2 regions of the Paraburkholderia sp. GAS333 genome follow, and region 1 is predicted to be linked to the other one. Evidence: riboswitches for the same ligand, from Rfam matches in the RefSeq annotation. Region 1 holds a riboswitch; the other holds the start of a gene.

Region 1 (4,208 bases):
ACGCTGTGCGCGGTGGCGTCGGACTATTCCGTGCTGATGATCGCGCGCGTCGTGACATCGTTCGCGCACGGTTCGTTCTTCGGGATCGGCGCGGTGGTGGCAGCGTCGCTCGTGCCGACCGAAAAGCGTGCCAGCGCGATTGCGCTGATGTTCACCGGCCTGACGCTCGCGAACGTGCTCGGCGTGCCGTTCGGCACCTTCATCGGACAGCAGTTCGGCTGGCGCGCGGCGTTCTGGATCGTCAGCGCGTTTGGCGTGCTGTCGCTGCTCGGCGTGACCGCGCTGGTGCCGAATCGTCACGATTCCGGGCCCGTCGGTCTCGGTCACGAAGTGCGCGTGCTGAAAGACCCGCAAGTCTGGACCGCGCTCGCGATGACGGTGCTCGGCTTCGGCGGCGTGTTCGTCGTGTTCACGTATATCGCGCCGATTCTGGAGCAGGTGAGCGGCTTCTCGCCGCGTGGCGTGACGCTGATTCTGGTGCTGTTCGGCGTGGGTCTGACGATCGGCAATACGGTCGGCGGCAAGCTCGCGGACCGCGCGCTGATGCCGTCGCTGATGGGCATTCTGGTCGCGCTGGCCGTGGTGATGGCGATTTTCGCGCGCACCAGCCATTCGCAGGTGGCCGCCGCGATCACGATTTTCGTATGGGGCATTGCCGCGTTCGCGACGGTGCCGCCGTTGCAGATGCGCGTGGTCGAGAAGGCAGCCGCCGCGCCGAATCTCGCGTCGACGCTGAACATCGGCGCGTTTAACGTGGGCAATGCGGGCGGCGCGTGGCTCGGCGGCCTGGTGATCAACCACGGCCATTCGCTCGATACGCTGCCGTGGGTCGCGGCGGGCGTCAGCGTGGTGGCGCTGTTGCTGACGTGGTTCGCCGCGCGGATGGATGCGCCGGTGTCGAAGGCGGCGCAGCAGAGTGTGACAGTGCGCGAGCACGTCTGACACCGAGATTTCGCGACGAGGGAAGAGGGCGCAACCGGCCGATGTCGTATAGGACGGTTGTGCCTTCAACCCTGTAAGGCCCGGTTACGCATGCTCCGCACGACTGACCAGGAGCCTTCAATCTAGCTCCTGTCCATATGAAAAATCCGCACAAGCTTTGCCAGAATCGCCCTCCGCAATACTGATAACAGTGTGAAGATAACTTCGTTGGGCGTGGGCGGACGCGATGCTATCTTGCTTCCACTAACCGCATGCGTTGCCGTCCGGCGGCGCTTTGGAGGCAATCATGCATTCCCCGCTCGCGCTGGTCCGCGATCCCTCGATCGACGCCGATGCGTCGCCGCGCGCCGCCGAACCCTTCGACGCACTCGAGCACCTGGTCGGTGTCAATCTGGCCCGCCTGCGTGCCGAGCGGCAACTGTCGCTCGATGCTTTGGCCCGCGCGTCGGGCGTGTCGCGGGCCATGCTCGCGCAGATCGAATCGGCGCGCAGCGTGCCGTCCATCAAGGTGCTGTGTAAGGTGGCGGCTGCGCTGAAGGTATCGGTGGCGGCGTTCTTGCGGCGTCATGCGACTAACGGCTTCGAGCATCTGCCGGCCGAGCGCTCGCAGCGCATCGTTAGCTCGAACGGGCGCTATTCGGCGCGGCCGCTTTATCCCGATGCCGAACCGACCGCCGCCGAGTTCCACGAATTGCGAATCGCGCCGTTGCACACCGAGGCGGGCACGCGCCGCGCGCCGGGCACGACGGTGAATCTGGTGGTCAGCGAAGGCACGCTCGAAGTCAGCGTTCACGATCAGCGCCAGTTGCTCGCAACCGGCGACGCCATCGTGTTCGATGCCGATCAGCCGCATAGTCTGCGCAATCCTGGCGACACTGAAGCGCGCGCTTTTCGCGTCACGCTGAAGGCGGAGACCCCGCCGCGCTGGGACGTGCCCGCGCTGCACGAGACGCGGCATGAAACGCAGCCGGAAGCTCAGACCCAGGCGACGCCACAGCGCGAAGCGACACCCGTTTGAGCACAATTTCAGGCTGATGATAGCTTGTCTCGAAATAGAGCTTCCTGTCAGGCCGTGGTCTGTCGCGCAGCAGCCCATGCGCGACTGTTGTAAGCTTTGCCAGCCGGTCGATCCGGCAATCAGTGCGTCTTCAGGGCGGGGTGAAATTCCCCACCGGCGGTATGCCGGCAGCGCGAAAGCGTGAGCCGGTGAGCCCGCGAGCGCCCGCATCGTGCGGTTTTTCTCAGTGCATCGAGGACCGCAGCGGGGTCAGCAGATCTGGTGAAAAGCCAGAGCCGACGGTCACAGTCCGGATGAAAGAAGATGTGCAGATAGTCATGTTCGTTGTCGTGTCGTCGCCCGAGGTTCAGGCGACGCGTGAGCGTCGCCCCGCTTGAATCGGGCGGCGTTCAGCGGCGCGTCTTTGTCTGTTTGCAATGCCCTGAAACGTTTTTCGCCCCACTTTTGCGATGAGCGTTTCAACTATGTCTTTTGCTAAATTTCCTGCTCCCTTGACGATTGCCAGCGATGCAATCGACGATCTCCCGCTACTCGCCACCGAAGCTGTGCCGCCCCGCATCGCCGCCGCGTTGCAGGCCATGCGCGACGGCCGCGCCGTCGTCCTTCAGGATGACGACGATCGCGAGAACGAAGCCGATCTGGTGGTATCTGCCGAGCGTCTGTCGGTCGAAACCATGGCGTTGCTGATCCGCGAGTGCAGCGGCATTGTTTGCCTGTGCCTGCCCGACGACACAATCCGTTCGCTCGAGCTTCCGCCGATGACCACCAACAACGCGAGCCGTTACGGCACCGCGTTCACGGTGTCGATCGAAGCGCGCGAAGGCGTGACGACGGGCGTGTCGGCGGTCGATCGCCTGACGACGATCCGCGCCGCGATTGCCGACGCGGCGAAGCCTGCCGATATCGTGAGCCCGGGCCACGTATTCCCGTTGCGGGCGATGCCCGGCGGCGTGCTCGCGCGACGCGGTCACACCGAAGGCACGGTCGATCTCGCGGTCCTCGCAGGTCTGAAGCCGGCTGGCGTGCTGTGCGAACTAATGAACGCGGACGGCACGATGACGCGCGGTGCCGACGTCGAACGTTTCGCCGCACAACACAATCTGCCGATGCTGACGATTGCGGAGCTGGTGGCGTTTCGCGAAGCGCTGGCGCGGGTGCGCGAGCGTGAGGTGGAAGAGGTTTGATGAATTGATTGGCGTTAAGCACCGCATGTGAGCCACAGACACGCGGCGCAAACACAAAGGCCGAATCTGATAGACAGATTCGGCCTTTTTTATCGCTGCAACTCGACGTGACTGCAATTCAGGCTACGACTGCACGTCCCCGAAATCCCCACGCACGCCGGCCTCGATCAGCGCGGGCAACTCGTCCATATGTTTCATGATGCGTGTCATGCCCATTTTGCGCAGCGCGTCCGCATAACCATCGGGGATGTGGCTCGCGCCGACGAACGCAATCGTCTTCATTCCCGCCGCGCGCGCCGCGTTCAAGCCCGCCACGCTATCTTCGACGACGATGCAGCGTGACGGCTCCACGCCCAACGTCTGCGCGGCAAACAGATACACATCGGGATAAGGCTTGGGCCGCGCGACCTGTTCGGCGCTGAAAATCCGCTCGCCGAAAATCTGCTGCAAACCGGCTCGCCTCACCGACGCGGTCACGCGTGCCATCCGGCTGTTGGAGACGACCGCCGCGGGCAACGTCACGCGTTGCAAGGCCTCGCGCACGCCGTTGATCGGACTGAGCGACGCCGCGAGTTCGAGTTCGACGGCGTGATCGATGGTGTTGAGAAAATCCGCGGGCAACGTGATGTCGAACGACTTCTCGATGCCTTCGAGAAAGCGCGAGGTTTGCTGACCGAACGCCGTCTTGACGACCGGTTCGAAGTCGAGGCCGGGGAAGGTGCTGGTCAGCGTTTCGAACATCACGCGGTCAGCGATGATTTCACTGTCGACGAGTACGCCGTCGCAGTCACAGATGAGGTGGTCGATCATGCCTGAAATGCAGAAGCGGGAAGCGCGTGAGCCGAAGAACGGCAAGCTCATGCGCGTTGATTGAAAGCATCATGATACGTGCTTTGACGTCGCCCCCATGGCGGCGACGTCTTGCCGCCGCTTTCATTCGCGCGGGCAGGTTCAGGCGGCGACTTTGCGGTCAGCCAGTCAGGGCGTGTCGGCCCATGCTTTCGCCGCGCGAATCGCGCGCTTCCAGCCGTCGAGGCAATCCCTGACATCGGCGTGCGGCAGCG
Region 2 (4,208 bases), on a different contig from region 1:
CAGCGCCGGTTCAACGCCCGCGTTTCTCAAGGAAAAGCTCGGACTCTTCGACGACTTTGCCGTCGCCGAACAGGCTTTTACGGACTACGACAACGGCGGCGTTTTTCTGATTCCCGCTTTCTCGGGCATTGGCTGTCCGCACTGGAAGTACCCGGGCGGCGCGCAAATCGTCGGACTGAATTTTTCGAATTCATGGCAACACGTTGCACGCGCGGCGTACGAGTCGATCGTTTATCAGATCAAGGACGTGATTACGGTGATGGAGCAGGCAGCTCAGGTTCCGCTACTCGAACTGTTCCTCGACGGTGGACTCGTGCAGCGGCCCTTCCTGCTTCAGTACCTGGCCGATACGTTGAATCGCCCGGTCAGTACGCTGGCGCTCAGCGAGATATCGGCGGCGGGCGCGGCGGCATTGGCGTCGCTGGAACTTGGACTGGTCGATTCGCTCGACGCGGTCCATACGGAGCGGCCCGTTCTGCGCCGCGTCGAACCTGGCAGCGGTGTGTCTGCTGCAGCGGAGAATCACGCGCAATGGCTGCGCTGGATCGAACGGCTCTAATTCAATTCATCTGGGAGAAGGGAATGGTTAGCGAAGTAAAACCCGCAGCAAAGCGCTTCGACAATAAAGTCGTGGTTGTGACGGGCGGCAGCCGGGGGATTGGATTAAGTATTGGAGAACGTTTCGCACAGGAAGGCGCGAAAGTTTGCCTGTCGGCGAATGAGAAGAGCGTGTTCGACGCGGCGGCCCAATTGCGCGAATCCGGCTACGACGTCATTGCAGCCGAAGTGGATGTCACTGACAAGTCGCAGGTAAAAGATCTCTACGATGAAGTCGCCGGCAAACTCGGCGAAGTCGATATCTCGGTGCAGAACGCCGGCGTCATCACCATTGCGAAGCTGCCCGATCTCACCGAGGCCGAGTGGGACAAGGTTCTCGCAGTCAATACGAAGGGCGTTTTCCTGTGCTGCCAGGAAGCGGCGACGCGTATGTTGCGCGCGGGGAAAACCGGGCGTCTGATCAATACGGCCTCAGGGCAGGCTCGTCAGGGTTTCGTCTACACGCCGCACTATGCAGCAAGCAAGTTCGGCGTATTGGGTATTACCCAAAGCCTCGCGAAAGAACTCGCGCCGACCGGCATTACGGTCAATGCATTCTGCCCCGGCATTATCACGACCGACATGTGGTCGTATAACGACGAAGCATGGGGCAAGCTGCTCGGCGACTATAAGCCGGGCGAGTTGATGACCGAGTGGGTGAACAACATTCCGATGAAGCGCGCAGGGACGGGCAAGGATGTGGCGGGACTGGTCGCCTTTCTGGCGTCGGACGATGCGGCCTACATTACCGGCCAGACGATCAACGTCGACGGCGGCATGTTCATGTCGTGAAGTGACGTGATTCTGGCGCCAGTATGCAGATGAAAAACATTTTTCCACCCGCATACTGGCGCCGTGTGTGATTACTTCAACGTGACTTCAGTGCAGGTTCAACGCGGTATCACGCAACCGGCAACGCCGCGAATTTGCGAACCGTGTCCGCGCATGCGTGAGCCGCTTCGGCACCCTTCACCAGGAAGTGCTCCTTGAAGTATTTCGCGTGTTCTTCCCCGTGGAAGTGGTGCGGCGTCAGCACGACGGAAAACACCGGCACGCTGGTTTCGAGCTGTACCTGCATGAGTCCGCTGATAACGGCCTGAGCGACGAACTCGTGCCGGTAAATGCCACCGTCCACGACGAGGCCTGCGGCGACGATGCCCGCATAACGTCCGCTTTGCGCGAGGCGTTTGGCGTGCAGCGGAATTTCGAATGCGCCGGCCACTTCGTAGAGGTCGATATCGTCGGCGCTATAGCCGCGCTCCTGCATTGCTTCGACGAACGAGATCTTGCATTGATCGACGATATCGCGGTGCCAGCATGCCTGAATGAAAGCGATGCGTGTGCGGCTACCGTTGGACGAACCGTTGTGTGCTTCTGAATGGAGTGAGGTTGCGATATTCATGGACTTCAGCCTGTTGGTGTGAACAGGGCGAAGGACGGCCCTTTCCCGCTATATCGCTGTCGCGACGAGCGCAGGCCGTCCCGTTCTCTTTCATCCGGACTATGACCGTCGGCCCCGGAATCTAACCGGGTCTGCTGACCTCTGCACCAAAGAACGGTGACCGAGCGCTCGCGGGCTACGCGCTTTTCGCACGATTACCGCCGGTGGGGAGTTTCACCCCGCCCCGAGAACTTGTTCTTTTCAGAACGGTGCGTAAGGTATCACGAATTTTTAATTTTTGCTGCAACGCGGGCGGTCTGACTATCGCGCGCGCGACGCGGGTCAATGAGAGGAAAGCATGCAACGCAAGCTGATTTTGGGTAACTGGAAGATGCACGGATCGACTGAATCCAATGCCGCGTTGCTTGCCGCAATTCGCGAACGGATGAGCCGCGAAAACACCAACGTCGATGTCGGCGTGTGTGTGCCCGCCATTTTCGTCGAGCAGGCCCGTTCCGCGTTGCAGGGCAGTGCGGTTGCGTGGGGCGTGCAGGACGTCTCCGCGCATGTGCAAGGCGCGTTCACCGGCGAGATTTCCGCCGCGATGGTCGCCGGGTTTCAGGCAACGTTCGCAATCGTCGGACATTCGGAACGGCGGGCGAATCACGGGGAAACGGCGTTGGTGGTCGGCGAGAAGGCGCGTCAGGCACTGGTCGCCGGACTGGTACCGGTCGTGTGCGTTGGCGAAACGCTGGCGGAACGCGAAGCGGGCGCAACCGACGCGGTGGTTCGCGCACAACTCGCCGCCGTGCTCGAAGCAATTTCCGTCGACGACGCAAAGAAAATCGTCGTCGCGTACGAGCCGGTATGGGCGATCGGAACGGGCCGCAGCGCATCCGTCGACGAAGCGCAGGCCACGCATGCCGGACTGCGCGATGTTCTGCGCGAATACGATGCGGGTCTGGACAAGCTGCGGATTCTTTATGGCGGCAGCATCAAGCCGGATAACGCAAGCTCGCTGCTCGATTGCGACGGGATCGACGGTGGTCTGATTGGCGGCGCGTCGCTCAAATCGGCGGACTTCATTTCGATCATCGAGGCGGCTGCCAGCCTGCATGCCGATGATTCTCTGCATATCGGTTGAAACGGGCTCGCGCTATTTCTGCGGGCGTTTCGCGCGTCTGCCAATTGAACGCGTATTATTAAACTGAAAGCATTTTTACCTGGCGACCAGCGAAACATCATTGCAAGGAAAAATCCGTTCAAGCAGAAAAGGGCTTGAAAAAGGCCGCTTTCCGGCATCGTCGAACAGGTAATGGCCGGTCCGGGTCTACGTCCCAAAACCATAACCTGCGCCTGTCGAGTTATAATTGGTAAGCATGCTGATAAAAGAAGCAGCATTTATCAGCCTCGGTAGATCTGGACTTAACATTACAAAATGACTCATCCCCACGAGCCCGATACGGGCCGCTCCGTGCCGAATTCCGGCCGGCGCTTACTGCTGGCCAGCATATTGGCCAGCTACGCCAGTTCTTTTATTCCCTGGCCTCTCGCCAACGCACAAACAGTTGTTCCTGAAACTGCTGCCGCGCCCGAAGCGTTTTTGATGGTGTCGCGTGCGATCACGGGGCGCGCCACGCTCGACGCTGTTCAGGCAAACCGGCTTTATGCCGGTCTGGTTGCGACGGTTCCTTCGTTTGCCACGCAATTGACCGCGCTCGCCGCGTACATCGCAGCGAATCCGTCCGCGGAAAAGCAATTGCAGGCTTCTCTCGATGCCGCGAATGTCCCGTTCGCCAAGCTGCCTCGTCAGATTGCCACCGCCTGGTATGTCGGCGTGGTCGGCTCGGGTCCGGCCGCGCGTTGCGTGACCTACGAAACCAGTTTGATGAATGTCGTGGTATCCGACCGGTTGAAGCCGCCAAGCTACGCCTACGGTCCCTATGGAAGCTGGGGCCGTAATCCCCTCTCGGCAGCCTGACGCTTCATCGGTAATTCAAGGAACAAAGCATGTCTGAGCAGTTGTCAGCCGATATCGTTGTTATCGGCTCGGGTATCGTCGGTTCTCTCGCGGCCCATCGTCTCGTGTCGCAAGGCGCGTCTGTATTGATTCTCGAAGCGGGTCCGCGCGTGGATCGCGGCCGCATCGTCTCGAACTTCCGTAATTCCCCGCGCAAGGGTGACTTCATGTCGCCTTATCCGTTTTCGTCGTGGGCGCCGCATCCGGTTT

Evidence for each region. A riboswitch is a leader RNA that binds a small molecule or an ion and turns the genes downstream of it on or off. The one in region 1 is predicted to bind FMN.
Region 2: it holds a riboswitch for FMN, as region 1 does, so the genes downstream of both, ABH945_RS25200 (6,7-dimethyl-8-ribityllumazine synthase) here and ribB (3,4-dihydroxy-2-butanone-4-phosphate synthase) in region 1, are expected to answer to the same signal.

What each region holds. Positions count from the first base shown of each region.
Region 1 is NZ_JBNDKS010000001.1:161,065-165,272, forward strand. It holds gene ABH945_RS00755 (MFS transporter) at 1-942, shown strand, start outside; gene ABH945_RS00760 (helix-turn-helix domain-containing protein) at 1,229-1,960, shown strand; FMN riboswitch at 2,083-2,269, shown strand; gene ribB (3,4-dihydroxy-2-butanone-4-phosphate synthase) at 2,425-3,144, shown strand; gene ABH945_RS00770 (HAD family hydrolase) at 3,268-3,954, opposite strand; gene glpK (glycerol kinase GlpK) at 4,123-4,208, opposite strand, start outside.
Region 2 is NZ_JBNDKS010000005.1:41,251-45,458, reverse strand. It holds gene ABH945_RS25210 (FGGY family carbohydrate kinase) at 1-559, shown strand, start outside; gene ABH945_RS25205 (SDR family oxidoreductase) at 583-1,389, shown strand; gene ABH945_RS25200 (6,7-dimethyl-8-ribityllumazine synthase) at 1,499-1,999, opposite strand; FMN riboswitch at 2,078-2,234, opposite strand; gene tpiA (triose-phosphate isomerase) at 2,337-3,122, shown strand; gene ABH945_RS25190 (sugar dehydrogenase complex small subunit) at 3,417-3,959, shown strand; gene ABH945_RS25185 (GMC family oxidoreductase) at 3,989-4,208, shown strand, end outside.